4 regions of the Streptomyces sp. NPDC007896 genome follow, and region 1 is predicted to be linked to each of the others. Evidence: riboswitches for the same ligand, from Rfam matches in the RefSeq annotation. Region 1 holds a riboswitch; each other region holds the start of a gene.
The links. A riboswitch is a leader RNA that binds a small molecule or an ion and turns the genes downstream of it on or off. The one in region 1 is predicted to bind cobalamin.

Region 1 (7,298 bases):
GACGGCGCCGAGGATCGTGGCCTGGCCGCTTGTGGGATCGCCACCATCGAGCAGCGGCTGCCCGGTCCGCACCTGCGCAACGGCCGGATCGGGCATGTGATCGGCGTGGTCACCGACCCTGCGTACCGGCGGCGCGGACACAGCCGCTCGATCATGCGGGGCCTGCTCGACTGGTTCGGGGAACGAGAGGTCGCCCGAGTGGACCTGTACGCCTCTGCCGAGGGCGAACCGCTGTACCGCGAACTCGGCTTCACCGACCACCCCGACCCCGCGCTGTACTGGCGGCCGTGAGCCAACGGCTCCATGGGGACGCGGGGCTTGTGGTGTGGTGGGTCACCGGCGGGCCGGGAAGCGCTGGGCGCGCTCTCCCGGCCCGCCGTACGGGCTCAGGACGCGGACAGCTCCGTGCGGACCGTCCGGGCCGCGGTGACCAGGTTCTCCAGCGAGGCGCGGGTCTCGGGCCAGGCGCGGGTCTTCAGGCCGCAGTCGGGGTTGACCCACAGCCGCTCGGCGGGGATGGCCTCAAGTCCCTTGCGCAGCAGCGCCGCCGCCTCCTCCGCGCCGGGTACGCGTGGGGAGTGGATGTCGTACACGCCGGGTCCGGCCTCGCGCGGGTAGCGGTGTTCGGCGAGTTCGCGGGCGACCTGCATGTGGGAGCGGGCGGCCTCGAGGCTGATGACGTCGGCGTCGAGATCGTCGATGGCCTGGACGATGTCGCCGAACTCGGCGTAGCACATGTGGGTGTGGATCTGGGTGTCCGGCCGTACGCCCGCGGTGGTGAGGCGGAACGCCTCGGTGGCCCACGCCAGATACTCCGGACGGTCGCCGGCGCGCAGTGGCAGGGTCTCGCGCAGCGCGGGTTCGTCCACCTGGATGACCGAAGTCCCGGCCGCCTCAAGGTCGTTCACCTCGTCGCGCAGGGCGAGGGCGACCTGTCGGGCGGTGTCGGCGAGGGGCTGGTCATCGCGGACGAAGGACCAGGCGAGCATGGTGACAGGGCCGGTGAGCATGCCCTTGACCGGCTTGCTGGTGAGGGACTGGGCGTACGTCGTCCAGCGCACGGTCATCGGTTCCGGGCGGGAGATGTCGCCGGCCAGGATCGGCGGGCGTACGTAACGGGTGCCGTAGGACTGGACCCAGCCGTGCTGTGTGGCGAGGTAGCCGGTGAGCTGTTCGGCGAAGTACTGGACCATGTCGTTGCGTTCGGCCTCGCCGTGCACGAGGACGTCGAGGCCGGTCTTCTCCTGGAAGGAGATCACTTCGCCGATCTCGACCCTGATGCGCTCCTCGTACCCGGCGCTGTCGATCCGTCCCGCGCGCACGTTGGCCCGCGCGGTGCGCAGTTCGGTGGTCTGGGGGAAGGAGCCGATGGTGGTGGTCGGCAGCAGGGGCAGACGCAGGTGGGCGCGCTGGGCGGCGGCCCGTTCGGGGTAGGGCTGGGCGCGGCGGGCGTCGGTGTCCGTGACGGCGGTGGTGCGGGCGCGTACCGCCGGGTCGTGGGTGAGCGCCGAGCCGGCGCGGGAGGCCAGGTCGGCCCGGTTGGCGGCGAGTTCGGCCGCGATGGTGTCGGTGCCGCCCCCGAGGCCCTTGGCGAGGGTGACGATCTCGGCGGTCTTCTGGCGGGCGAACGCGAGCCAGCGCAGGATCTGCGGCTCGATGGCGCGTTCGGCGGTGGCGTCGAGCGGGACGTGCAGCAGCGAGCAGGAGGCGGCCACGTCGACCCGGTCGGCGAGTCCGAGCAGGGTGCCGAGGGTGGTGAGGGACTTCTCCAGGTCGTCGACCCAGATGTTGCGCCCGTTGACGACACCGGCGACCAGGCGCTTGCCGGGCAGGCCGCCCACGGCGGCGAGCGCGTCCAGGTTGGCGGCAGCGGCCTCGGTGAAATCGAGCGCCAGACCCTCCACCGGAGCCTTGGCGAGCACGGGCAGCGCGTCACCGAGCCGGTCGAAGTACGAGGCGGCCAACAGCTTCGGTCGCTCGGCGAGCCCTCCCAGGTCGCGGTAGGCGCGTGCGGCGGCGTTCAGCTCGGCGGGCGTACGGTCCTGGACCAGGGCCGGTTCGTCGAGCTGCACCCACTCGGCGCCGGCCGTGCGCAGGTCGGCGAGGACTTCGGCGTACACGGGCAGCAGCCGGTCGAGGAGCGTCAGCGGGTCGAAGTCCGCGGCGACGCCCGGCGCGGGCTTGGCGAGCAGCAGGTAGGTGACGGGGCCGACGAGAACGGGGCGGGCGGTGAGGCCGAGGGCGAGGGCCTGGCCCAACTCGGCGACCTGCTTGGTGGAGTCGGCCGTGAAGACGGTGTCCGGACCCAACTCGGGCACCAGGTAGTGGTAGTTGGTGTCGAACCACTTCGTCATCTCCAGCGGTGCCGCGTCCTGGGTGCCGCGCGCCATCGCGAAGTAGCCGTCCAGCGCGTCGGCCTCGACGGCGGCGCGATGGCGTTCGGGGATCGCGCCGACCATGACGCTGGTGTCCAGGACGTGGTCGTAGTACGAGAAGTCGCCGGTGGGTACCTCGTGGATGCCGGTCTCGGCCAGCTGCCGCCAGTTGGTGCGGCGCAGTTCGGTGGCGGTGGCCCGGAGGGCATCGGCGTCGACGCGGCCCTTCCAGTAGCCCTCGATCGCCTTCTTCAGCTCCCGGTTCTGTCCCTGGCGGGGGTAGCCGTACACGGTGGCCCGTGCTGCCGCGGCTGCGGACTTCGCTGTCACGGAAATCTCCTTCGCGAGATATCTCCCTGGGATCCCGGGACGGGACGAGGGCGCGAAGGGGTGACGAACCGGACGGAAACGACCTCACGCGGCACAGCGCGGTCGTCCGCCCGATATGTACGCCGACCCGCCCACGAGGTCACCGGGATGTCCGCGCACGAGGGGTCGGGCGCGGGCAACGGGCAGGTCTTCGGACTCGCGGGCACGTCCTCCGTACGGAGGACACCTAATAGCCGTCGCTTCCCAGGTCCTGTTCACCGGACCCAGTGCGTATGACGGCGGTCGTTCCCACTCACCGCTGCGGGGCAGTCCCGGATTCCCACCGGGTTCCCTCTTGCGACGCATCCCGCCTGGCGGACGGGGCGAACCAGTTGCACAGACCAGCCTATGGGGCGCTCACCCGGCGCGGCGGATCAGGTCCGGCATTCGGACGGTGAGCTGGGACACGCGGTCAGGGCCCCTCGGCCCGGTCGCGCCAGGATGCTCACTCCTGGCCGTACACGTGGAAACCGCGGCCGGTCTTGCGGCCCAGCAGCCCTGCCTCCACCATCCGCTGGAGCAGCGGGGGCGGCGCGTAGAGGGGTTCCTTGAACTCGTCGTACAGGGACTCCGCGATCGAGGCGACGGTGTCAAGGCCGATCAGGTCGGCCGGCTTCAGCGGGCCCATGGGGTGGACGCAGCCCAGTTCCCTACCCGTGTCGAACTCGCCGCCGAACTCGGCGACCCGAACGAACTGCGCCGCCTCGCGGACGCGGACAACCCCACCGCAACCGTCGAGCTCATCCAACTCGCCGCAGAGCAAGGCGACCTCGAAGAACTGCGCCGCCTATCGGGCAGCGGCAATGTCACGGCCACCGACCAGCTGATCGAACTCGCCACGGAGCAGGACAACATGGACGAGCTGCGACGCCTCGCCGAGCAGGGCAACACGACCGCGGCCGAGCAACTCGCAGAGCCCGCCGCCGAGTGATCGCCTGTCTGCACTCCTCAACAGGTCGATGGCAGAGCGGCGCGGGCGCCTGCCCCGGTGTTCCGGGGCAGGCGCCCGTCGGTGGTGCGGCCGGGCGAGGGGAGCGCGGCGTGCCCACCAAGGCGTCGGCGGCTGCCGGCGCCGGTGTCAGACCCCCTGTGTCAGCACCTTCTCCAAGGCGCCCAGGGCGGACTGGAGTTCCTCGCCGGTGATGGTCAGCGGCGGGGCCAGTCGGATCGTCGATCCGTGGGTGTCCTTGACCAGAACTCCCTCGCGCATCAGGCCCTCGCTGATCTCGCGCCCGGTGCCGATGGCCGGGTCGATGTCGACGCCCGCCCACAGCCCCCGAGAGCGGAAGCCCTCCACGCCCCGGCCCACGAGCGCCGTCAGACCGCCCCGCAGGACCACGCCCAACTCGGCCGCCCTGCTCTGGTATTCGCCGGTCTCCAGGAGTCCGACGACCGCGGAGCCGACCGCCGCGGCCAGCGGATTGCCGCCGAAGGTCGAGCCGTGCTCACCGGGCCGCAGCACCCCGAGCACGTCCCGGCGGCCGACCACCGCCGACACCGGCACGATGCCGCCGCCGAGCGCCTTGCCCAGGAGGAGCAGGTCGGGGACGACCTCCTCGTGTTCCACGGCGAGCGTGGTGCCCGTGCGGCCCAGGCCCGACTGGATCTCGTCCGCGATGAACAGACAGCCGGCGCGCCGGGTCAGCTCGCGGACACCGGTCAGGTAACCGTCGTCCGGGATGACGACGCCTGCCTCGCCCTGGATGGGCTCGATCAGCACGGCCGCGGTCGTCTCGTCGACGGCCGCTTCCAGCGCGGCGAGGTCGTTGTACGGGACGACACGGAAGCCAGGGGTGAAGGGGCCGAATCCGGCGCGGGCCGTCTCGTCCGTCGAGAAGCTCACGATCGTCGTCGTACGGCCGTGGAAGTTGTCCGCGGCCACCACGATCGTCGCCCGGTCCGGTGCGACGCCCTTCACCTCGTACGCCCACTTGCGGGCCACCTTGATGGCGCTCTCCACCGCCTCCGCGCCCGTGTTCATGGGCAGGACCATGTCCTGGCCGGTCAACTCGGCCAGCGACTCGGCGAACTGGGCCAGCCGGTCGTTGTGGAAGGCGCGCGAGGTGAGCGTCAGCCGGTCCAGCTGACGGTGGGCCGCGTCGATCAGCACCGGGTTGCGGTGGCCGAAGTTGAGGGCCGAGTAGCCCGCCAGCATGTCGAGGTAGCGGCGCCCCTCGACGTCCTCGACCCAGGTGCCCTCGGCGTGGGCGACGACCACGGGAAGCGGGTGGTAGTTGTGCGCGAGGACGGGCTCCTCGGCGCGGATCAGGTCGGCGGAGGAGCGCGGACCGGCGGCGGAGGACGCGAGCGTACGGGCGGGAGCGGTCATGAGCGGATCTCCTGGGTGCAGCACTTGATGCCACCGCCGGCCTTGTGGAACTCGGAGAGGTCGACGGGGACGGGGACGTAGCCGTGGCGGGCGAGCCGGTCGGCGAGGGCCTCGGCGCGCGGCGCGATGAACACGTGGCGGCCGTCGGAGACGGAGTTCAGGCCGAAGGTGAACGCGTCCTCACGGGTCGCGAGCACCGCGTCCGGGAAGAGCCGGGTCAAGACCTCGCGACTGCCGGGCGAGAACGCCTCCGGGTAGTACGCGATGTTCGCCTCGGGCCCGTCGTCCAGGACGAAGAGTGCCGTGTCCAGATGGTAGAAGCGCGGGTCCACCAGTTGGAGGCTGACCACCGGGACGCCGAAGAACTCCTGCACCTCGCGGTGCGCCTCGGGGGTCGTCCGGAATCCGGTGCCGGCCAGTACGTACCGGCCCACCGGGACGAGGTCGCCCTCGCCCTCGCAGACGGATTCGGGACGGTAGACATCGAAACCGGCCGCCTTGAACCAGGTCTCGTACGCGGTGGACTCGGGGCGGCGCTGCGGCGCGTGGAAGTACGAGCCGAAGACCCGGCCCGCCAGGACGAGCGCGGAGTTCGCCGCGAACACCATGTCCGGGAGATCCGCCACGGGCTCCACGGTGTCCACGGTGTGGCCGTGGGCCCGGTAGGCGCTGATCAGCGCCGCCCACTGGTCACGGGCCAGATCGACGTCCACTTGGGCGTCGGGACGCATCCAGGGATTGATCGCGTACTGCACGGCGAAGTGTCTGGGTTCACAGACGAGAAAGCGCCGAGGGCGCGGCACACGGCTGTCGGGCACAGAGAGGTACCTCCGCTTCCTGCGGTGTCGACTGGGGGTGCCTCCAAGGTAGGAAACGGGGGATACGGGCGACAAGAGACGAGAGCTGCGTGTGTGCGCAGCATCGCTGCGTAATCACTCAGGTCAACGCAGGTTTGATGCGTCCAGCGCATCCTGTGGGGCCGCGTGGGTGGCGCCCGCCTCCGGGGCCTCCGGCAGCAGATGCGACAGCACCATGTAGCTGATCGTCTTCCGGATGAAGGGCTCGGTGCGGATCCGCTCCAGCACCTCCTCGAAATGGTCCACATCCGTGGCCCGCACATGGAGCAGCGCGTCCGCGCCGCCTGTCACCGTCATGGCCGCGGTGATCTCCGGATGGTTGCGGACCACCTCCGCGAGCCGCCGGGGTGGCGCCGCGCCCTCGCAGTACACCTCGACGTACGCCTCCGTGCGCCAGCCGAGCGCCGTCGGCTTCACCGTGGCCGTGAACCCGGTGATCACCCCGGTCTCGCGCAGCCGGTCGACACGGCGCTTGACCGCGGTGGCCGACAGCCCGATCGCCGTGCCGATCTCGGCGAAGCTCGTCCGGGCGTTGGCCATGAGGGCCGTGATGATCTTGCGGTCGAGTTCGTCGAACATCGCGGGCTTGCTGTTCATGGCGGCACTGTATCCAGCGACAACGTCCACGCAACCAGCGAGAACGTCCGCATGTCCGGCGACGACGTCCACGTCCCGCACATGTCCAGGCATGCCGATCGCTCCTACACTCCACTCTCATGCTGCGCGCGCTCGCCGTCGACGACGAACAACCGTCCCTCGAGGAACTCCTCTACCTCCTGAACACCGATCCCCGGATCTCCAGCGCCGAGGGCGCGAGCGACGCGACCGAGGCGCTGCGCCGGATCAACCGGGCCCTGGAATCCGGACCCGACGGGCCCGAAGCCATCGATGTCGTCTTCCTCGACATCCACATGCCCGGACTCGACGGACTCGACCTCGCCCGGCTGCTCACCGGCTTCGCCTCGCCGCCGCTCGTCGTGTTCGTCACCGCCCACGAGGGCTTCGCCGTCCAGGCCTTCGACCTCAAGGCCGTCGACTACGTCCTCAAGCCGGTACGGCGGGAGCGGCTGGCCGAAGCCGTCCGGCGGGCCGCCCAACTCCAGGACGCCACACCGCGGATACCCGTCCACGAGCCCGACCCGGACCACATATCCGTCGAACTCGGCGGCGTCACCCGCTTCGTGGCCGTCGAGGACATCACCCACGTCGAAGCGCACGGCGACTACGCACGCCTGCACACCGCCCAGGGCAGCCATCTCGTCCGCATCCCGCTCTCCACCCTGGAGGAACGCTGGCGTTCACGCGGCTTCGTCCGCATCCACCGGCGCCATCTCGTCGCCCTGCGCCACATCGGCGAACTCCGCCTGG
Region 2 (7,298 bases), on a different contig from region 1:
GAGGTGGGGTCGGCGAAGAGCGGCCAGCCGAACCCGGCGACCCCGACGGCGCTCACGAGGCAGAGGGCGGCGAGGGAGCGGGGGCCGAGGCGCACGGCTCTGGTCCGGACCTCCGGTGTCGTCATGTGAGGGCCTCCCTGACCTGGGTGACCGTGAGCCACGGCTGCGGCGCGAGCACCTTCGTGACCTGGGGGGCGAAGGACGGGGAGGCGACGACCACCTCGGCCGTGGGGCCGTCGGCGACGATCTCGCCGTCCGCGAGGACGACGACACGGTGTGCGAGCTCGGCGGCGAGTTCCACGTCGTGGGTGGCCAGGACGATCGCGTGACCCTCGGCGGCCAGGCCGCGCAGGACCGTGACCAGGCGGGCCTTCGCCGCGTAGTCCAGGCCGCGGGTCGGTTCGTCGAGGAGCAGGAGCGGGGGGCGGGCCGTCAGGACGACGGCCAGCGCGAGCGCCAGCCGCTGCCCCTCCGACAGGTCACGGGGGTGGGTGGCGTCCCCGATGTCCGGCAGCAGCTCGGACACCAGGGCCCGGCAGGTGCCGGGCTCGGCCCCCGCGTCCTCGTCGGCCGCCGCGCACTCGGCGGCGACCGTGTCGGCGTACAGCAGGTCGCGCGGTTCCTGCGGTACGAGACCCACCCGGCGTACGAGGTCCCGTGGTGCCGTGCGATGCGGGACCGCGCCCCCGACCAGGACCGAACCGGCCGCCGGTTGGACCAGGCCGACCAGCGTGCCGAGGAGGGTGGACTTCCCGGCTCCGTTGCGGCCCATCAGCGCGATGATCTCGCCGGGGGCGGTGGTGAGGTCGACGCGCCGGAGCGCCTCGACGCGGCCGTGGCGGACGGCGAGGGCTTCGATCGAGGCCGGGGCCGTCGCCCGTGGAGTTGTCGGCTGCGGAACGCTCGCCCGCGGAACTGTCGGCTGCGGGGTCCTAGGTTGCGGGGTCCTCGGCTTCGGGACGAGTTCCGCGAGCCGCTCCCGCAGGGACCCCGCCCTGCGCCGTGCGTCGCGCACCGTGAGGGGGAGCGGGGACCAGTCGGCCAGCCGGCCCAGGTCCACCACCGGCGGGTACACCGGGGACACGGTCATGATCTCGGACGGGGTGCCGAGGAGCGGCGCGGCGCCCGGGGACGGGAGCAGGGCGACCTGGTCGGCGTACTGGATGACGCGTTCGAGGCGGTGTTCGGCCATGAGGACGGTCGTGCCGAGGTCGTGGACGAGGCGTTGCAGGACGGCGAGGACCTCCTCGGCGGCGGCCGGGTCCAGGGCCGAGGTGGGCTCGTCGAGGACCAGGACCCGCGGGTGGGGGGTCAGGACCGAGCCGATGGCGACGCGCTGCTGCTGGCCGCCGGAGAGCGTGGCGATCGGGCGGTCACGGAGGTCCGCCAGGCCCAGCAGGTCCAGGGTCTCCTCGACGCGTCGGCGCATCACGGCCGGCGCGAGGCCCAACGACTCCATGCCGTAGGCGAGTTCGTCCTCGACCGTGTCCGTCACGAAGTGCGACAGCGGGTCCTGGCCCACCGTGCCGACCACGTCCGCGAGCTCGCGCGGCTTGTGGGTGCGGGTGTCCCGTCCGGCGACCGTGACCCGGCCCCGCAGGGTGCCGCCCGTGAAGTGCGGCACGAGACCGGAGACCGCGCCGAGCACGGTCGACTTGCCGACGCCGGAGGGCCCCACGAGCAGCACGAGTTCACCCTCCGGGACCTCGAAGTCCACGCCCTGGACGGTGGGTTCGACGGCTCCGTCGTACGTCACGGAGACATCCTCGAAGCGGATCATGAGGGGTCCTTGGGGGTGGAGGGTTCCCGTGAGGGGGGTGTCGGGGCCACGAAGGCGGGGAGCAGGCCGAGCATGATCGCCGCCGCGGGCCAGAGGGGCAGGGCCGGGGCGGTCAGCGGGAGGACGCCGGGGCTCAGGGCCGCGGCGTCGTACGTGGCGGAGACGATCAGTCCGGCGGCGACCGCGACTCCGGAGCCCGCCACCAGCCAGGCCCTTACGCCCCACACGTCCGGGCAGTAGCGCGTACGGACCGAGCGGCGCCCGCCCAGCCACAGCCCGCCGAGCGCCGCGGCCACTCCGGCGAGCAGCACGGGCAGGCCGTAGGTGCCGCCCTCGGCGGTCAGCACTCCGTACGTGCCCGCGCAGACGCCGAGCAGACCGCCCAGCGTCAAGGCGGTGGTCGTACGGCGGACGGCGGGCGGTACCTCGGCGGTGCGGCCGTAGCCGCGGGCGTCCATCGCCGCCGCGAGGGCGACCGAACGCTCCAACGCGCCCTCCAGGACCGGGAGTCCGACGTGCAGCAGGCCGCGCAGCCCACGGTCGGGGCGGCCGCGCAGACGGCGGGCGGCGCGCAGTCGCCGGCCGTCCGCGATCAGGTTCGGCGCGAACGTCAGCGCGACGACCACCGCGACGCCCGCCTCGTACAGGGCGCCCGGGAGTGACTTCAGCAGCCGTGCCGGGTTCGCGAGGGCGTTCGCCGCGCCGACGCAGATGAGGAGCGTGGCCAGTTTCAGGCCGTCGTACAGCGCGAACAGCAGGCCCTCGGCGGTGACCCGGCCGCCGATACGGATGCCCTGGGCCCAGTGGGGGAGGGGGAGTTCGGGGAGGGTGACGAGGAGGTGGGTGCCGGGGATGGGGGAGCCGAGGAAGACAGCGAACGCCAGCCGGATTCCGAGGACGGCGATACCGAGTCTGACGAACGCGGTGTAGGAGCGGGCCCAGGGGGCGTCGGTCCGGCGGGCGGCCACCACATAGCCGGCCACGGCTATGAGGAGGGCGAGCAGGAGGGGGTTGGTGGTGCGGGAGGCGGCGGTTCCCAGGCCCAGGGCCCAGATCCACCAGGCTCCTGGGGGGAGGGCGTTGGAACGGTGTGCCTTCGGCGCGCGTGTCATCGTCGGTCGCCGTACTCAGGGCCGGCGGCGGCGGGTCTGCCAGACCGCCGCCCCGCCGAGCGCGGCGACCGCGACGACTCCCGCGAGCAGGCCCAGCGACGGGCCGTGCCGGTCCGGCTCGGACTTGGCGTCGGCCTTGGCGTTGTCCTTGGCGTTGTCCTTGGCGTTGTCCTTGGCGTTGGCTTTCGAGGTGGCGGAAGGCGCAGTGTGTGACGTCGCGACCTGGTCGCCGCAGCCCGTTCCGGGGTAGCCCGCGATGGCGCACAGGAGGGCGTTGGTGTCGTACCGGAGGGGCTTGGCGACCGTCGCGAGCGCCTCGGCCGTGGTCGCGTCGGCGGGGACGCGGGCACAGACCGTCCGCGGAGCGGGCGGCGTCTCGCCGCCCGGGGCGTCCGCGGTCGTGCCGGAGTCGATGACGAGGGCCACCCGCTTGTGGCCCGCCTGGGCGGGCGTCTTCGCGCAGATGGACGCGAAGTCGGCGTCGCCGCGCGGCTTGGAGGCGTCCTGCGAGTCCGCGCTCACCGCGAATCGGAAGCCCTGTACGTCGCCGTCGGACGGCCGCGCGGTCGACGGGCCCTGCGTCGCGTACGTCCACTTCCCGCCGGTCAGGTCCCAGAACGACCAGTAGCGGTAGCCGACGGCCTGGGCCTGTCCCGCGCCGCCGAGTACGAGCAGGAGCAGGGACAGGACCAGTGCGCACGTCCGACGGCGGCTCACGGCTGCTGCTTCTTGTTCCGGGCGCTGATCAGGAAGCCGATGCCGATGCCGCCGACGAGACCGACGCCGATGATCCACCAGACGCTGACGCCGCTGTCGTCCTTCTTCTTCGCGGCTTCCGCGGCGGACGCGGAGGCCGTGGGCTCGGCCGGGAGGGACGCGGGCGCGGGGCCGGTGGCGTTGAGCTGCTTGACGAGGTCCCGGCCGCCGAAGTCGCGCGGGTCGAACGTCGCCGCGTCGGCGGCGAGGACGAGCTGCGCGTACGCGGCGGGTCCGCTCTGCTCGGCCCACTGCGCGGAGTGGGCCTCCAGCCAGCGCATCGCGTCGGCCGCCTTGTCGCCGTGCCCGGCGGTCGCGAGCGCGACGACCGCGTCCGCCGTGTTGCCGTAGTCGGGCTGGTTCTTGGCGCCGGGCATCACCGACGTGAGGTGCTGGTCCTTGGCGAGTGCCTTGACGAGGTACGCGGCGCCGTTCCGGGCCGTCTGTTCGGCGCTGGTGGCGGCCTTGCAGGAGAGGGGGTCGGCCACGGGCTTCAGGGGCTCACCGGCGAGGCCCTTGCCCAGGGCTCCGACCACGGCCGCCGCCGTCGCGTCCGCGTTGGCCGCGAGCTTGCCCTTCTTGTCCGGCTGGTAGGCGAACGCGCCCCCGTCGGCCCCGCCGCACGGGATCGACAGCTTCGAGAGTGCGTCGTACGGCGACTTGCCGCCCTTGGAGACATCGTTCGGCTTCTTGCCCACCGCCGCCAGCGCCCCGATCACCACGGACGTGGAGTTCGCGTCGCTCGCGCCGCCCGCGGTGTAGCCCCAGCCGCCGTCCTTGTTCTGTACGGACTCCAACCATGCGACGGCCTTGCCCGTCTCGCCGCCGTGGCCGCCGAGCGCGGCGAGGGCCTGCACGGCCGCCGAGGTGCTGTTGGTGTCGACCATCGTCTTGGCGTCGCACTTCGCCGACGCGTCGGCGCGGTACGCCGCGAACGCCCCGTTCGCGCACTGCTGCCCGGCCAGCCAGTCGACGGCCTTCGCCGCGGGCTTCACACCGACGGTGTGCTGGGCGAGCAGCGCGAGGGACTGCCGCCAGACACCGTCGTAGGTGGGGTCGGTGGTGCCGTAGAGGCCGGAGGGTATCGCCGGGGCAGGCGAAGGCGAGGCGCCTTCGGCCACGGCGGCCGGGGCCAGGGCCGTACCGATCACTACGGTGGCGGCCAGTACCGCGGCGCTGCGGCGAACAATCATGACTCTCCCTGCGGAAGCCGGGCAGCACCGGGCGCAGGCTTGGCCCCGAGCGGCTCCGGCCCCGTATCCCTCGACGGTGCCGGCCACCGACGGGCTGCCGGTGGCACGAGCCGGTCACGTCCCGGACGAGGCGATCCGGCTTGCCACGTTTGTGGGTGGCTCACGGTTGCGGGTCAGCGCCGGAATTGCACCGGCTTCTCCGCGTACGGGTGTGATGACGACCTGCTTACTGTACCGGCCCGTAGGAATCGCCTGAGGAGTGGCTGCGAGCGCCGACTCGCGGGCCTATGCTGCGCTCTCGATGTGCTCTGTTCGAACACGTCGACATTCGCCGGTCCCTGGGGGGAACCGGGGTCCAGGGGGGACACGAAGATGCGCGGCACTGTGGACGAGAAAGCTCAGTCGTGCCCGGAATGCAGCACTGAGGTGCGCACCGACCCGCGGTTCACGGCGTGGTGTGCGGCCTGCGGATGGAATGTGGATCCCGGCGAGCCGGAAGAGAGATCGGGGCGGCTGGAGGGACTGCGGCGGTCGCTGGCCCGACAGCACGGGGAGGCACTGCTGGCCGAGGTGTCGGCCGACGGCGATCCGCGTCCGCGCCGCGATACGGCCGCTGTCCTGGCGTACGCCGTCGCGCTGGCCATCCACGGCGCCACGATCGCCCTGCTCGGAACGGGGATCCTGCTGGTGATACTCGGCTGGGGCACCGCTCTGCCGGTGGTCGGAGTGATCCTTCTGCTGCTGGCCTGGCTCCTTCGGCCCCGCTTCGGACGGCTGCCGGACGACGCGCCCGTGCTGCACCGGGCCGAGGCGCCCCAGCTGTTCGCCCTGGTCGACGAGATCGCCTCCGTCGTCGGTACGACCGGGGTCCACGCCATCGCCCTGACGACCGACGTCAACGCGAGCGTGACCACCTACGGAGTGCGCCGACGTCGCCTGCTGACCATCGGGCTCGGACTCTGGGAGATCACCACCCCGCAACAGCGGATCGCGCTGCTCGGACACGAACTCGGTCACTACGCCAACGGGGACACCCGGCAGGGACTGGTCATCGCCAACGCGCTCCAGTCCCTCGCCACATGGCGCTACCTGATGCGCCCGATCTCTCACCCCACCGTCCCCGAGATGGCGCTCAACGTGCTCTATCTGCTGCCCTACGGAGCCGCCCAGGGCCTGCTGATGCTGCTCGACCAGCTGACGATGCGCGCGAAGCAGCGCGCCGAGTACCTGGCCGACGCCGCCGCGGCCCGGGCCGGTTCCAGCGAAGCCGCCGTGGCACTCATGGACCGCCTCCTCGTGACCGACTCGGCGGAGACCCTGCTGCTCCGCATGTCCAACGTCGGCCAGGTGATCCGGGCCCAGGACGCGGAGCGTCGCGAGCCGTGGCGCGATCTGTGGGACCAGTTGGCCGCTCACGTGGACTCGATCCCCGAGCACGAGTACGAGCGCCAGCGCCGCGTCGGAATCCTGCGCGGACACAGCGTCGACTCCACCCACCCACCGACGCACCTGCGCCGGGCCTGCCTGCTCGCCAGGCCCGCCGTGGCCGCCGCGGTGGTCACGGACGACGAACGACAGCACGCCCTCGACACCGAACTGGCCCCGTCCCGAGCCCGCCTCGCCCGCCACGTACTCGCCCGGTAGTAGTTCCGTCGGTCACGGCACGGGTGCCGGAATCGTTGCCTCCGTGGGCTGGCACAGGACCAGGGCGAGATCGTCGGCGAGGGCGGTGCCGGTGTGGGCGAGCAGGCGGGCGTGCAGGGACCGCAGAGCCTCGTCGGGGAGCGGCTCGCGCAGGGCGAGCGTCGCCTCGCCGAGGAGGGGGAACGGGGCGCCCTGCGGGTCACGGGCCTCGGTGAGGCCGTCGGTGTAGAGGAGCAGCCGGTCGCCGGGCTGGAGCCGTACGCGGTACTGGCGCGGGTCGGGACCGAGGCCCAACGGCGGGGTGGGGACGAGGGGTTCGAGGAGTTCGATGCGGTGGCCGGAGCGCAGCGGGGGCGGATGGCCGCAGTTGACGAGCCGCACCTCGCCGGGCGCGAACTCGGCGAGCACCGCGGTGACGAAGTCCTCGGGGCCCAGCTCGGGGGTCAGGCGGGCGTCGAGCTCGGCGGTGAGGGTCACCAGGTCCGGTGCGGTGTAGGCGAGTTCACGGAAGGCCGTGATGGTGTCGGCGGTCAGCCGGAGCCCGTCGACGCCGTGGCCGCGTACGTCACCGACGAGGACCCGCAGGCCGTACGGCGTCACCGCGACGTCGTACAGGTCGCCACCGACGGTCGATTCGTGGGAGGCGCTGTGGTACCGGGTACAGACCCGGGTGCCGTCGAAGGTGCGGGAGATGGGCCGCAGGATCGCCGTCTGGGTGACCCGGGCCACCTCGCGGGCCCGCGCCAGCCGGTCGCGGAGGCGGTCGCGCTGCCGGGCCGCGTACACGGTGAGCGCGCAGCCGACGAGGAGCCC
Region 3 (7,298 bases), on a different contig from region 1:
CGTTCGAGGCGGCGTACGACCGTGTCGGCGGTGGGGGGTGGGGAGTCCAGGACGGGACCGACGACCGCGTGGGAGCCGTCGCCCGTGAGGCCGTACCTTCCCGGGCGCAGGGAGGCCAGGTCGCGGGTGAGCGTGATCCGGCCCGCGGCCGTGGAGTGCACGGTGAGCCGGGGCTCGGTGGGCAGTGGCCTGCCGGGCGGCGCCTTCAGTGCTGCGTCGCTGGCGAACCGGCCCGCCGCCACGGAGGCTGCGCCCGCGGCCAGGGCTACGGAGACGGCCGCGGCCGTCGCTTTGACAGTACGCACGGGTTCAGTCTCCCGGCGCGGCCCCCGGTCGGCCAGCGGGAGCGGGCGGTGGGCTCCCGCCCTGGGGTGCGCGGGCTCGTTCTCCGGCGCGGCGCGCGCACCGGCACCACCAGGTCGGTACAACCCGCACCACCGGGTCGCCGCACCGCGCCGGATCAGCGGGGACCGGCCCCGCCGCTCTGCCCGTAGCGCCCCAGCCGCTCCCCTGCCTCGGCCACCTGTTCCGGCGAGAGCAGCGTCGGGGACAGGCCGGGCACGGACGACGCCAGGAGCCAGACGCGGGACATCCATTCCAGTTGGGCGGTGCGGTCGAACGCCTGGGACAGCGAGGCCCCGTAGGCGATGGTGCCGTGGTTCTGGAGGAGGCAGGCCGTTCGGCCGGTGAGGGCCTGGAGCATGTTCTCGGCCAACTCCGGGGTGCCATAGGTCGCATAGGGGGCAACTCGGACCGGTCCGCCGAGGGCGCCCGCCATGTAGTGGATCAGGGGGAGCTCGGGGACGAGGGCCGAGACGGCCGTCGCGTGCGCGGCGTGGGTGTGGACGACGGCCCGCGCGTCCGTGGCGCGGTGGATCGCGAGGTGCATCGGCAGTTCGCTCGTCGCAGCGAGCGAACCGAGGACCTGCCGGCCCTCGAGGTCCACACCGACGGCGTCTTCGGGCCTCAGCCGGTCGTAGGGCACTCCCGTCGGTGTGACCAGGACCGTGTCGCCGACCCGGACGGAGAGGTTGCCCGACGTACCGACGACCAGACCGTCGGCCACCGTCCGGCGGGCCGTCGCGACGAGCTCGTCCCACGCGGCCGCCACTTCCCGCTCGCGCGCGCCCGGCGCGCTCTCCCCCACGTCCCGCACTTCCCGTGCGTCCCGCCGCTGCTCAGCCATGCGGTGATCCTGCCAGGCAGGGACGTCAACCCGCTGTCGGCGAGGGCACTTTAGGGCGGAAGACAAGCGTCCGTAAGGCTGCATAGCGGGACATATCACCCTGCTGGGGTGATTGGCTGGCGATCGACGGGCTTTCAACGATCTTCCAATAGCCTCTGGAGGATTTGTCACGCACGTCGCCATTCCGGGGGGAAACATGGCTCGTGACCACAAACCACTCCTTCGTCGTGCCCGCGTCCTCGCGGCGGCGGCCGCCGTGGCGGCGCTCACCGCCGCGGGGACCGTCCTCGCCGGGGCCCAAGTCGCCGCGGCGGCCAAACCCAAGGGCCACGACGTCTCCTCGCACCAGAAGAACGTCGACTGGCAGAGCGCGAAGGCGAAGGGCGCCCGGTTCGTCTATGTGAAGGCGACCGAGTCCCACACGTACCGCAATCCGTACTTCGCCCGGCAGTACGACGGGGCGCGCGACGCGGGGATCCTGCGCGGCGCCTACCACTTCGCGGTGCCGGACAAGTCGTCCGGCGCCACCCAGGCCGCGTACTTCGTTCGCAACGGCGGTGCCTGGCGCGCGGACGGCTGGACACTGCCGCCCGCACTCGACATGGAGTACAACCCGTACGACAAGAAGCACAAGTGCTACGGCCTGAGCAAGGCCAGGATCGTGAGCTGGATCCAGGCGTTCAGCGACGAACTCGAACGGGAGACCGGCCGCCGTCCGGTCATCTACACGACCACCCACTGGTGGAACACCTGCACCGGCGGCAGCGGCGCCTTCGCCGAGAACCACGCCCTGTGGCTCGCCCGCTACGACTCCGCGGACACGGGCGCGTTGCCGGCCGGCTGGTCGACGTGGACGTTCTGGCAGTACGACAACAGCGGCACGCTCCCGGGTGACCAGAATCTCTTCAACGGATCCATGACCCGGCTCAAGCAGTTCGCCACCGGCTAGAAGCCCTCGAACACCCCCCGCCGGAACCCGAAATTCCGCCTCCGTTCGAACATCTGGTAAGTCATCGGGCCGCCACTCCCGCACACTGGTCATCACAAGCGGAGGGGCGGTCCACCGTTTGAGACACCCCAGCGCCCGCCCCAGTTCATCTTCCGTTCACTCAGGTTGCCTACGGTCCACCTGCCACTGACGCCAAACAGAAGCCTGGGTAAATGGAACACATCACGCTCCTCCTCGGAATCGTGATCGTCACCGCTCTCGTGTTCGATTTCACGAACGGTTTCCACGACACTGCCAACGCGATGGCGACCACCATCTCGACCGGCGCTCTGAAGCCCAAGACGGCGGTGGCCATGTCCGCCGTGCTGAACCTGGTCGGCGCGTTCCTCTCCGTGGAGGTCGCCAAGACGATCTCCGGCGGGATCATCAACGAAGAGGGCATACGCGTCCAAGTGATCTTCGCGGCGCTCGTCGGCGCCATCCTCTGGAATCTGCTGACCTGGCTTCTGGGTCTGCCCTCCAGTTCCTCCCACGCACTGTTCGGCGGCCTGATCGGCGCCGCGGTCATGTCGGCCGGCTGGTCGTCGGTGAACGGCTCGACCGTCGTCACCAAGGTGCTGATCCCCGCGGTCGCCGCGCCCATCGTGGCCGGACTCGCCGCGATGCTGGCCACCCGGCTGACGTACCGGATCGGCAACCGCGCCGACGAGAAGGCGACCGCCAAGGGCTACCGCGCCGGCCAGATCGCCTCCGCCGGCCTGGTCTCCCTGGCGCACGGCACGAACGACGCCCAGAAGACGATGGGCATCATCACCCTCGCGCTGGTCACCGGCGGCGTCATCGCCCCGGGCTCGAACCCCCCGCTGTGGGTCATCGTCTCGGCCGGTACGGCCATCGCGCTCGGCACCTACCTGGGCGGCTGGCGCATCATCCGCACCATGGGCAAGGGCCTCACGGACCTCGCGCCGCCGCAGGGCTTCGCCGCCCAGACCAGCGCCGCGACGGCCATCCTGGCCTCCTCGCACATCGGCTTCTCCCTCTCCACCACCCAGGTCTGCTCCGGCGCCGTGATGGGCTCGGGCATCGGCCGCAAGGGCGGCGTGGTCCGCTGGTCGACCGCGACCCGGATGTTCGTCGCCTGGGGCCTGACCCTGCCGGCCGCCGGTCTGGCCGGCGCCTCCGCCGAGTTCCTGACCAAGCAGGGCACCTGGGGCATCGTCCTCACCGGCGCGCTGCTCGTCGCCGGCGCCGGCACCATCTGGAAGCTCTCCCGCCGCCAGCCGGTCACCGTCGACAACGTCAACGACGTCGACGCCGAGCCCGCGGGCGTCGTCACCGCCGCGATCGCCGCCGTCACCCCGCCGCCCGCGGGCCCCGTCACCGGCGACCTGTCCGGCGACCTGAAGACCACCATCCCGTCCCCGGACGCGGAGCCCACCCGCCCGGCCACGGTGTAAGGACAGAACAGCATGCACATCGACTGGGCAGCCCTCGGCTCCGTCTTCGGAGTCAGCCTCGTGACCACCGTCGGCCTTGTCGGCCTCTTCACCCTCGGCATCGTCGGCCTCTCCAAGCGCGAGTCCGCGTCCGCCCAGGGCGGCTCCGCGACCCTCGCGGTCACCGGCGCGTACGTCTGCTTCGCGGCGTGCGCCGCGGCGGTGGCGTACGGCATCTTCCTGATCGTCGGCAAGTAGCGCAAAACGGGCACCACTTCGCGTGGGGTGCGGGACGGATCACCGTCCCGCACCCCACCTGTATGTGGGCCTTCGCACACTCTCCCCGCGCAGGTCAACAGCAAGTTGACGGGTCTTCCAACCCGTGGTGGACTGCCGGAGCCAAGTACGGCGACAGAAGAGGAAGCCGGTGTGAATCCGGCGCGGTCCCGCCACTGTGACCGGGGAAGGAACTCCCCGGGAGCCAGGAACTCTCCCCGCCGGTCTCGTCGAACCAGGGCGTGGACACCCTGAGTGAGGACATAACGCCATGCGCGGCTGCCCAAGTGCCCTGCGAGCGACGGTTCCACCCGACCTGACGGTCGGCTGACCCCGTGCGTGCCGATCGCGTCTTCGCGTACGGCGCCGCCGCCGGACTCCTCGGTGACCTGCTGCTCGGCGATCCCCGCCGGGGGCATCCGGTCGCCGCGTTCGGGCGGAGCGCGGGCGCCGTGGAGCGGGTGCTGTGGCGGGACCACCGCGGGTGGGGCGCGCTGCAGACCGCCGTGTGTGTGGGCGGTGCCGCCGGACTCGCCGCCGTCGCTTCCCGTGCCGCACGCCCCTCACGTGCCGCGTCCCTCGCGCTGACGGCCGCCGCCACCTGGGCCGTCGTCGGGGGCACCACGCTCGGGCGGGAGGCCCGGGCGATCGGTGACGCCCTCGCGGACGGGGAGATCGAGACGGCCCGGGAGCGGCTGCCGCATCTGTGCGGGCGCGATCCCCAGGCCCTCGGCGCCGACGGCATCGCGCGCGCCGTCGTCGAGTCCGTCGCCGAGAACACCTCCGACGCCGTGGTGGGCGCCCTGGTGTGGGGGGCCGTGGGCGGAGTCCCGGGGCTCGTGGGCTTTCGGGCCGTCAACACCCTTGACGCGATGGTCGGTCACAGGTCGCCCAGGTACCGGCGGTACGGGTGGGCCTCGGCTCGGCTCGACGACGTCGCCGGGTGGCCGGGGGCTCGTCTCACCGCCGTGCTCGCAGCCCTCGCGGGTGACAGTCCCCGAGGGGCCCTGCGAGCCTGGCGCGCCGACGCCGTCAAGCATCCGAGCCCCAACGCCGGGCCCGTGGAGGCCTCGTTCGCGGGGGCGCTCGGGGTGCGTCTGGGCGGCACCCTCTCCTACGGCGGCCGCGTCGAGCACCGGCCCGAACTCAACGGCGCCGGGCGCGCCGTGCAGGTCGACGACATCGAACGGGCCGTACGGCTGTCACGGCGTGTCGGCTGGCTCGCCCTCGGCGTGAGTGCCGGCGGGCGGCTGCTCGTACAGAGGCTTCTCAGGAAGGGGCGTACGTCATGAGCGGCGGGCTGCTCGTCGCCGGAACCACCTCCGACGCGGGCAAGAGCGTCGTGACCGCCGGGATCTGCCGGTGGCTGGTGCGCCACGGCGTCAAGGTCGCGCCCTTCAAGGCGCAGAACATGTCCCTGAACTCGTTCGTGACGCGCGAGGGCGCCGAGATCGGGCGCGCCCAGGCCATGCAGGCGCAGGCCGCCCGGGTGGAGCCGACCGCGCTCATGAACCCCGTGCTGCTCAAGCCGGGCAGCGACCGGAGCAGTCAGGTCGTCCTCATGGGCAGGCCCGTGGGCGAGATGACCGCCCGTGGCTACCACGGCGGGCGGCAGGAAGCCCTCCTCACCACCGTGCTGGACTGCCTCGCCGAGTTGCGGGGCACGTATGACGCGGTGATCTGTGAGGGAGCCGGCAGTCCTGCCGAGATCAATCTGCGGCGGACCGACATCGTGAACATGGGGATCGCCCGCAATGCGCGGCTGCCCGTGCTCGTCGTCGGCGACATCGACCGAGGGGGTGTGTTCGCCTCGTTCTTCGGGACGGTCGCGCTGCTGTCGCGCGAGGACCAGGAGTTCGTCGCCGGGTTCCTCGTCAACAAGTTCAGAGGGGACGTCTCCCTGCTGGAGCCGGGGCTCGACATGCTCCACGGCCTCACCGGGCGGCGTACGTACGGCGTCCTGCCGTTCCGGCACGGCCTCGGCATCGACGAGGAGGACGGGCTGCGGGTGTCGCTGCGGGGAGCGGTCCGGGAGTCCCAAGTGACCTCCCCCGTCGGCGAGGACGTGCTGCGCGTCGCCGTCTGCGCGATCCCGCTGATGTCCAACTTCACGGACGTGGACGCGCTGGCCGCCGAGCCGGGTGTCGTGGTGCGGTTCGTGGACCGGGCCGAGGAACTGGCCGACGCCGACCTCGTCGTCGTCCCCGGGACTCGGGGGACGGTGAAGGCGCTGGAGTGGCTGCGCGAGCGCGGACTCGCGGACGCCATCCTGCGAAGAGCCGCCGAGGGGCGGCCCGTACTGGGCATCTGCGGCGGATTCCAGGTCCTCGGCGAGCACATCGAGGACGAGGTCGAATCGCGCGCCGGTCATGTCGACGGACTCGGACTCCTGCCCGTCCGGGTGCGGTTCGCACGCGAGAAGACCCTGACCCGGCCCGTCGGGGAGGCCCTCGGCGAGCACGTCGAGGGCTACGAGATCCATCACGGTGTCGCCGATGTGACGGGCGGTGAACCGTTCCTGGACGGGTGCCGGGTCGGCGCCGTCTGGGGCACGCACTGGCACGGCTCGCTGGAGTCGGACGGCTTCCGGCGTGCCTTCCTGCGCGAGGTGGCGGCCGCCGCGGGCCGTCGTTTCGTGCCGGCCGCCGACACGTCGTTCGCCGCGCTGCGCGAGGAGCAGCTGGACCGGCTCGGCGATCTGATCGAGGAACACGCGGACACGGACGCGCTGTGGCGGCTCATCGAGTCGGGCGCGCCGCAAGGACTGCCTTTCATTCCACCGGGAGCGCCCGCATGAGCACAGTGTTGTTGTTGTCGACCGCCGACACCGATCTGCTGGCGGCGCGTGCCTCCGGCGCCCCGTACCGGATCGGCAACCCGACCCGGGTGGACGTCGAGGGCGAACTTCCCTCTCTCGTCGAGGGCGCGGACATCGCCGTCGTACGACTCCTCGGCGGCAAGCGCGCCTGGGAGGAGGGCCTGCGGAAGCTGAAGGCCTCGGGCATCCCCACCGTGCTGCTCGGCGGGGAGTCCGTGCCCGACGCCGAACTGATGGCGGAGTCGTCGGTGCCCGCCGGTGTCGTCGCCGAGGCGCTGCGCTACCTGGTCGAGGGCGGCCCGGACAACCTCACCGAACTGGCCCGGTTCCTCTCCGACACCGTGCTGCTGACGGGCGAGGGCTTCGAGGAGCCGCGGAAGATGCCGGAGTACGGCGTCCACGGTGAGCGCGCGTTCGTCGAGGGCCGCCCGACCGTCGGCGTGCTCTTCTACCGGGCCCACCAGCTGTCCGGCAACACCGCGTTCGTGGACACGCTGTGCGACGCGATCGAGGCGCGCGGCGCCAACGCGCTGGCCGTGTACTGCGGTTCGCTGCGCGGCGCGGACGCGGGCCTGTACGAGATCCTCGGCACGGCGGACACACTGGTCGCCACCGTGCTCGCGGCGGGCGGCA
Region 4 (7,298 bases), on a different contig from region 1:
CGCCGCCCACCCCGGCGGCCAGCGTGGCGACCGTCGTGCGCAGCATGTTCACCCAAGGGTCGCGGCGGGACATCATCACCGGCGAGGTCACCGCGTGCTGCACCTGCCCGGCCGGGGCCCCGCAGACCTCGGTCACCCGCGCCCAGAGCCGGCGCGCCGCCCGCAACTTGGCGATGGTCAGGAACTGGTCGGCGGTGGCCGCGTACCGGAACTCCAGCTGCCCGCAGGCCTGTTCGACACTCAGCCCGGCCTCGGTCAACTGCCGCAGATAGGCGACACCGGTCGCCAGCGAGGCGCCCAGCTCCTGCGCGGCCGAGCCGCCGGCCTCGTGGTACGGCAGCGCGTCCACGGTCAGCGCCCGCAGCCCCGGGTACTCCTCGGCGCACAGCCCCGCGAGAGCGGCGACGGGCGCGAAGTCGAACCCGCCGTCTCCCGTACGGGCCTCGTGGCCCAGCGGGTCGGCTCCCAGGTTGCCGCGCGCCGCCTCCTTGGCGACCCCGCGCTCCTGGTAGAGCCGTAGCAACTCGCGTGCGGCGGGCTCGACTTCACGTCCCGCGTCGAGGACGACGGGCGCCAGGTCGAGATAGACGCCGTCGAGGACGCGGTCGAGCGAGGACACCGCGATGCCGCCCGCACCGGCGACCAGCCAGAGCGAGGTGACGCCGTTCTCCAGGTCCGCGAGGACCGCCGCGCCGTCGGCGGCCGTGTGCTGCTGGCGTACGTCCCAGCCGCCGAGGGTGTTGCCCTCGGGGCGCCCGCCCCGTACGAAGGGAGCGAAACCGGGCAGGCCGGGATCGGGCGCGGAGTCGTCCGCGGTGTACAGGGGCCGGGCGCGAAGCCCGTCCTCCAGCGTGGTGGACAGGGCGTCTTCCGCTGCTGCGCCCGAGACTTCCTTGCCCGACTTTCGCAGGACGCCTTCAACCAGGCGTTGCCACTGCTCATGGGTCGCGTCAGGGAACTCGGCGGCCAGCGAGAGCCCGTCGTCAGGCAGGACCGTCATGCTCGGATGTTAGGCCAGATCCGCAGGTGAGCAGCAGAGGACGCGGCTGTGACCTTGACCTCCCAGGGGTGGTCTTGATCAACAGGCCGTGTTCGTACTACGGCATCACACGGATCGCGGACAGTGCCGGTGCCGTGGAGCGAGGAGGGCGACCTTGTCCTGATGGCCTCAGCGGTCGGGGAGTGTTCCCAGAAACCGTATGTGGGGGCGGTCGACAGTGCCTTCGCTCGTGACGGTGACGATGGCTCGTACGCCGTAGACGTCGGCGATCAGGGCCTCGGTGAGCGTCTTTGCCGGGGTGCCGCAGGCGACGACCCGGCCCTGCCCGAGGACGACGATCCGCTCGCAGTACATGGCGGCGAGGTTGAGGTCGTGCAGGGCGACGACGCTGGTGACGCGGAGTTCCGCGATCAGGGCCAGCAGGTCGAGCTGGTGCTGGATGTCGAGGTGGTTGGTGGGTTCGTCGAGGAGGAGTTCGCGTGGTTCCTGGGCGAGCGCGCGGGCGATCTGGACGCGCTGGCGTTCGCCGCCCGAGAGCGTGTGCCAGGAGCGGTCGGCCTTGTCGGTCGGGTCCGTACGCTCCAGCGCGGTGCGAACGGCCCTCTCGTCGGCCGGAGTCGAGGGCGACCAGGCGCGCCGGTGAGGGATGCGGCCAAGACGTACGACGTCGAGCACGGTCAGGTCGACCTGGGTGTCGACCTGCTGTTCGACGACGGCGACGCGCCGGGCGACGGCCCGGCGGCCGAGGTCGCCGAGCGGATGCCCGTCGAGGGTGACGACGCCGGAGGCGGGAGTCAGGACACCGGCGAGCAGACGCAGCAGGGTGGACTTGCCGGAGCCGTTGGGGCCGAGCAGACCCGTGATGGATCCAGGAAGGGGCGTCAGGTCGACGCCGTCCAGGATCAGCCGCCCGGCGGCGGTGCGGGAGACACGGTCGGCACCGAGCGTCATCGGGTCACCCTTCGGGTGCGGTACAGGATCAGCACGAAGCCGGGCACGCCGATCAGCGAGGTGACCACACCCACCGGCACCTCCTGCGGGTCGAGTGCGGTACGGGTCACGGTGTCGGCCCAGACCAGGAAGACCGCCCCGGCGAGCGCGGTCACCGGCAGCAGCCGGGCGTGTCCGGGGCCCCCGAGCGCGCGTGCGGCGTGCGGCAGGACGAGGCCGACGAAGCCGATCGCGCCGGCCACGCTGACGAGTGCGGCGGTCAGCAGCGCCGTGACGCACAGGAGCACCAGCCGGGTACGGGCCACGGAGACACCGAGGGAGGCCGCGGCTTCCGGCCCGAACGCGAAGGCGTCGAGTGTGCGCGCGTGTCCGAGGCAGACCAGCAGGACGATCGCGAGGACGGCCGCGCACAGCCATACGTCGGTCCAGTCCGCTCCGCCGAGTGAGCCCAGCAGCCAGAACAGGACACCGCGGGTGGTCTCGGCGTCGGCCGCCGTCATCACCACGAGGGAGGTGAGTGCGGAGAACAGCTGCATGGCGGCGACCCCGGCGAGCACCACCCGATCGGTCGTGCCGCCGACGGTGTGGCTGAGCAGCAGCACCAGGGCGAAGGAGCACAGCGCGCCCACGAAGGCGCCCCCGGAGACGGACAGCACTCCACCGTCGGCGCCCAGCACCACGACCACGACGGCCCCGGTCGAGGCCCCGGAGGAGACGCCGAGGACGAAGGGGTCGGCGAGCGGGTTGCGCAGCAGGGACTGCATGACCGCCCCGCACACCGCGAGCCCGGCGCCGCAGACCGCGGCGAGCAGGGTGCGCGGGAGCCGCAGGTTCCACACGATGCCGTCGCGGATCGGGGTCAGTTCCGGAGCTCTGCCCCCGAGGTGGGAGGCCACCGCGGACCAGACCTCCCCGACGCCTATGTCCGCGGGGCCGATGGTGATGGCCACCGCCACGGACGCGACGAGCACGGCGAGCCCGGCCGCCGTACGCACCACGGCGGTCATGGCGGCGGTGGTCACCCGGCGAGCCCGTACTCGCGCAGCGCCGCGGCCACCTTCTCGACACCTTCGACCGTGCGGATGGTCGGGTTCATCGCCTGCCCGCTGAGCAGCACGTACCGTTTGTTCTTCACCGCGTCCATGTTCTTGGTGGCCGGATTGGTCTCCAGGAACTCGATCTTCTTCGCGGCGGTCTCGGCGGTCTGCGACCTGCGGGTGAGGTCACCGATCACCAGGACGTCGGGATCGCGGTCGGCGACGGTCTCCCAGTTGATCTGGGGCCATTCCTGCTTCGTGTCGGCGAAGACGTTCTTCGCGCCGAGGGCGTTGGTGATGATGCCGGGCGCACCGCAGCAGCCCGCCATGTACGGGGCCTCCTGGTTGGCGAACCAGTAGAGGACCGTGGTGTCGGACGCGTCGATCCCGTCGGTGGCCTTCGCCACCCGTGCCTTGAGGTCCGCGACGAGCTTGGCGCCGCGCTCCTCGACGCCGAAGACCTCGGCCAGGTCGCCCACTTCGCCGTAGACCGCATCCATGGTCAGCGGCTCGGTGCGCACTCCGTCGCCGTCACCGCTGTTGTCCTTGCCCTCGCAGTCGGCGGGGGACAGGTAGGTGGGCACGCCCAGTTCCTCGAACTTCTCGCGCGGAGCCACACCGCCCTTGGCCAGTGTGGAGGCGAAGGAGGCGGCGACGAAGTCGGGTTCGGCGTCGAGGACCTTCTCGAAGGAAGGGGCGTCGTCCGCGAGTCGGGGCACCTTCCCGTTGGCCTTCGCCAAGCCCTTCATGACCGGGTCGGTCCAGGTGGCGGTGCCCACCATGCGGTCGGCGAGGCCGAGGGACAGCATGATCTCGGTGGTGCCCTGGTTCAGGGACACGGCCCGCTTCGGCGCGGAGGCGATCGCCACCTTCCGGCCGCAGTTGTCGAGCGACACCGCACCGGTGGATTTCGGCGACTTGCTTCCGTCGGCGGACGAGCCGCCGCCACAAGCGGTCAGCAACAGGGCTCCGGACAGGAGCAGGGCACAGCGGCGGGCTGGGCGCGCAACGGGCACGTGACATCCTCTGGCGTCGAGGGCCCAGTCGCGGGGCCCGTTCGTACGGTCCGCCAGCAGGTCTTCGGACTCGGGATCGTCCGGACGAGGCGCCTTCCCGGACTCCGGTCACGTACGACCGCCGTCCAGTGGCTTCGTGTTGCCCCGCCCGTCACCCTTACCGCTGCGCGTCAGCTCCGGATTCACACCGGATTCCCTTGACTGGCCTCGGCAAATTATCACGCCCCCATCGGCCTCGCCTTCAGCACGATTGTTAGCCTTGGCTGTGATCCAATTCCCCGTGCCCGGCCAGGGCTTGCGATGAGCGCCGTCGGCTCCTTCCCGCTCGGTGCCGCGACCACGCTCGCCGAACTCGCCGCGGATCCGCATCCGCGACTGGCCCGGCTCCGTGCGCATGAGCCCGTTTCCTGGCTGCCCGAGCTGGACGGCTGGCTGGTGACCCGTCGCGATCTCGCGCTGAACGTGATGCGGGACCCCGTGACCTTCACCGTCGACGACCCCCGGTTCTCCACCGCGCAGGTCGTCGGCCCGAGCATGCTGTCCCTGGACGGAGACGAGCACGCCCGCCACCGGGAGCCCTTCTCCGCTCCCTTCCGCCCCAGGGAAGTACGCGACGGCTTCGCCTCGTTCATCGAGCGGGAGACCGACCGGCTCATCACCGCGCTGGAACCGGCGGGCGCCGTCGAACTGCGACGTGCCTTCGCCGGCCCGCTCGCCGTCGCCGTCGTGACCGAGGCGCTCGGGCTGGTCGGCACCACCGCGGACACGGTGCTCTCCTGGTACGACTCCATCGTGCGGTCGGTCTCGGACATCACCGCCGGACACGAGGCGGCACCCGCGGGCGCCGAGGCGTACGCGCGGCTACGGGCCGCTGTCGAAGCCACCGTCGCCGGCCGGGGCGCGACTTCGCTCCTGGGCGCCGCCGCCGAGCGGCTGGCGCTGCCAGAAGTGGCGTCCAACGCCGCGGTGCTGATGTTCGGAGGGATAGAGACCACCGAGGCGATGATCACCAACGCGCTGCTGCACCTGCTGCGACACCCCGGCCAACTCGCCCTTGTCCGCGATGACGTCGACCTGCTGGACGGCGCGATCGAGGAATCGCTGCGCCTCGAACCCGGAGCGGCGGTCGTGGACCGGTACGCCACCCGTGACACCGTCCTCGGCCAGGCAACGATCCGCCGGGGTGAACTGGTCACCGTCTCCCTGGCGGGCGCCAACCGCGACCCGGCCGTCTTCCCCGATCCCGATCGGTTCGACGTCCGCCGCGAGAACGCGCGTCTCCAGCTGGCCTTCGCACACGGCCCGCACTACTGCCTCGCCGCGCACCTCGCCCGACTGGAGACCCGTATCGCCCTTCAGCGCCTGCTCGAACGCCTCCCCGCCCTGCGCCTCGACCCGGCCCACCCGACCACTCCGCACGGGCTGGTCTTCCGTAAGCCGTCCACCCTGCATGTCCTGTGGGACGGCCCCGCCTGATCAGCGTGACACCAGGGTGCGTCGCAGGGATCTCATGAAGGGCCGCAGAAGCCATCGCCGGGCGGGTACCTCGACGTACTCGTGGAGGAGCCAGGCGAGTGCCAGGGACACCGCGAAGGCGGTGAGCGCACCGATCGGCGACGGCTTGAACAGGTGCTGCCCCGCGCGCAGCACGAGCAGGTGGACCATGTAGAAGGCGAAGGAGAGTTCACCCAGTCGGACGAGGGCCGGATGTCGCCACAAGCTGGGCAGGCCGCGTACGTCGGCGAGGGCGGCCGCGGGGATCAGACAGGTGAAACCGACCAAGGTGCAGGCGACGCAGGCGTACGATCCGCCGACCTGGGAGACCAGGAAGTAGCCGATGATCGTCAGGGCCACCGACGCCTCCAGGCCGGGGCCGCGCCAGCGGCCGAGGAGTACGAGGCGGGCCACGGCGACTCCGAGGACGAACTCCGGCAGCCGGGCGGCGGGGAAGGAGTACAGGGTGCGGCCGACACCCAGGTGCAGGTCCGCCCGGGTCAGGATGAGCACGGTCAGGACGCTCGCGCCGGCGAGCGCGGTCGCGGTGAGGGCCCCGGCGTACCGCAGCAACAGGGCGAACGCGGGGAAGGTCGCGTAGAAGAACGCCTCGCACGCGAGGGACCAGCTGACGGGGTCGAGTGTCTGCCACCACGGGTGCCACCAGGAGTGGACGAGAAGCAGATTCGCCGCGCTGCCAGCCGGCTTGCCCATGCCCATGACGAACACCGCGATACAGGCCGTGACCAGGTGGACGGGGTAGAGGCGGGCGAAGCGGCGGCGCCAGAAGGCCGTGGGGCGGTCGTCGGACCGGGCGGACCAGGCGAGGACGAAGCCAGAGAGCAGAAAGAAGAAGGAGACCCCGGTGGAGCCCGCCCCGAAGCCCCAGTCGGCGAAGTGACGGGCCTGCCCGTTGAAGTAGCCCAGGTTGCGGGTGTGCAGGCAGAAGACGAGAAGGGCCGCCACCCAGCGCAGACCGGTGAGGGAGGGCAGCGGACCGGGATGGGTCACCTCGCGGCGGTGAGTCTTCGATCGGACCGGCGATTCGGATTGCTCCGGCTCGGCGAAGGAAGACTTGCTCACGATGGGACCGCCTGTGTTGGTCAAGGAGAGGTGCTCGCTGGGGGACTGGAGTGTTGAACTGGGCATGTTTGGGGTGGTTGTCGTCGACGCGTCTTCCCCGAGGAGCCGGTAAGTATGCGTGTCGAATTACCGTTCGATCTGGTGATGGGTGTCTGCCGCTGCAATGCCGTGTCAAGGTGTGAACGCCTGGTCGGACGCTGGGTCACCCTCTATCTGACGGTGGACGGGACACCTTCGGGCCACGGGATGGCCGATGGACTGTGACACGCGCGGGGACCCGCGTCGCGTTCGGAGCGCCGGGAACCAGGGCCACTGGACGGGGTGCGGTACGACGGCCACCGCGGCGCACGCACGCGCACGCAACGCCACCCGCAGTCCGTAGGAGCGGCCGAGCGGGCCGCGGGTACGGCGCGTTCCGGGGTGGTCCCGCAGCGGGACGGGCGCCGGCCCGGGGGGCGGCGCTCAGCAGCGCCACCAGGAACTACGGGCTCGCGGCGGAGGCGACCGGTCCGGCGACGTCGGCAGCCCCGGTCGGACACCCGGTGAACGCCTGTGCCGGTCGGCACGCCGATCCGCGCCACGCGGGTGCACCGGGTTCCGGGTCGATCGAAGCGCCAAGGCGGTCGCCCCCCCGGGGAGCGGGGCGACGACCGCCTTGGGCCCAATGCCGGCGGGGTACGGTCGGCCGTACCCCGCGTCTGTGACCCTCTGTGACCC

Region 2: it holds a riboswitch for cobalamin, as region 1 does, so the genes downstream of both, ACFZDJ_RS03460 (prenyltransferase/squalene oxidase repeat-containing protein) here and metE (5-methyltetrahydropteroyltriglutamate--homocysteine S-methyltransferase) in region 1, are expected to answer to the same signal.
Region 3: it holds a riboswitch for cobalamin, as region 1 does, so the genes downstream of both, ACFZDJ_RS00375 (cobalamin biosynthesis protein) here and metE (5-methyltetrahydropteroyltriglutamate--homocysteine S-methyltransferase) in region 1, are expected to answer to the same signal.
Region 4: it holds a riboswitch for cobalamin, as region 1 does, so the genes downstream of both, ACFZDJ_RS37110 (ABC transporter substrate-binding protein) here and metE (5-methyltetrahydropteroyltriglutamate--homocysteine S-methyltransferase) in region 1, are expected to answer to the same signal.

The regions. Positions count from the first base shown of each region.
Region 1 covers NZ_JBIBKX010000003.1:334,574-341,871, forward strand. Annotated here, with positions in the region: gene ACFZDJ_RS12760 (GNAT family N-acetyltransferase) at 1-291, shown strand, start outside; gene metE (5-methyltetrahydropteroyltriglutamate--homocysteine S-methyltransferase) at 387-2,705, opposite strand; cobalamin riboswitch at 2,869-3,092, opposite strand; partial or broken gene ACFZDJ_RS12770 (3-hydroxyacyl-CoA dehydrogenase family protein) at 3,190-3,435, opposite strand; gene ACFZDJ_RS12775 (hypothetical protein) at 3,376-3,675, shown strand; gene rocD (ornithine--oxo-acid transaminase) at 3,823-5,073, opposite strand; gene ddaH (dimethylargininase) at 5,070-5,891, opposite strand; gene ACFZDJ_RS12790 (Lrp/AsnC family transcriptional regulator) at 6,015-6,527, opposite strand; gene ACFZDJ_RS12795 (LytR/AlgR family response regulator transcription factor) at 6,647-7,298, shown strand, end outside.
Region 2 covers NZ_JBIBKX010000001.1:751,566-758,863, reverse strand. Annotated here, with positions in the region: gene ACFZDJ_RS03480 (ECF transporter S component) at 1-125, opposite strand, end outside; gene ACFZDJ_RS03475 (ATP-binding cassette domain-containing protein) at 122-1,780, opposite strand; gene ACFZDJ_RS03470 (CbiQ family ECF transporter T component) at 1,777-2,892, opposite strand; gene ACFZDJ_RS03465 (SCO2322 family protein) at 2,908-3,609, opposite strand; gene ACFZDJ_RS03460 (prenyltransferase/squalene oxidase repeat-containing protein) at 3,606-4,841, opposite strand; cobalamin riboswitch at 4,953-5,082, opposite strand; gene ACFZDJ_RS03455 (M48 family metalloprotease) at 5,319-6,485, shown strand; gene ACFZDJ_RS03450 (SpoIIE family protein phosphatase) at 6,498-7,298, opposite strand, start outside.
Region 3 covers NZ_JBIBKX010000001.1:68,780-76,077, forward strand. Annotated here, with positions in the region: gene ACFZDJ_RS00350 (alpha/beta hydrolase family protein) at 1-305, opposite strand, end outside; gene ACFZDJ_RS00355 (class II aldolase/adducin family protein) at 461-1,186, opposite strand; gene ACFZDJ_RS00360 (GH25 family lysozyme) at 1,383-2,135, shown strand; gene ACFZDJ_RS00365 (inorganic phosphate transporter) at 2,348-3,592, shown strand; gene ACFZDJ_RS00370 (hypothetical protein) at 3,605-3,829, shown strand; cobalamin riboswitch at 3,941-4,083, shown strand; gene ACFZDJ_RS00375 (cobalamin biosynthesis protein) at 4,183-5,139, shown strand; gene ACFZDJ_RS00380 (cobyric acid synthase) at 5,136-6,644, shown strand; gene cobN (cobaltochelatase subunit CobN) at 6,641-7,298, shown strand, end outside.
Region 4 covers NZ_JBIBKX010000014.1:102,835-110,132, reverse strand. Annotated here, with positions in the region: gene ACFZDJ_RS37125 (methylmalonyl-CoA mutase family protein) at 1-1,000, opposite strand, end outside; gene ACFZDJ_RS37120 (ATP-binding cassette domain-containing protein) at 1,169-1,951, opposite strand; gene ACFZDJ_RS37115 (iron chelate uptake ABC transporter family permease subunit) at 1,948-2,958, opposite strand; gene ACFZDJ_RS37110 (ABC transporter substrate-binding protein) at 2,970-4,004, opposite strand; cobalamin riboswitch at 4,042-4,225, opposite strand; gene ACFZDJ_RS37105 (cytochrome P450) at 4,305-5,480, shown strand; gene ACFZDJ_RS37100 (acyltransferase family protein) at 5,481-6,509, opposite strand.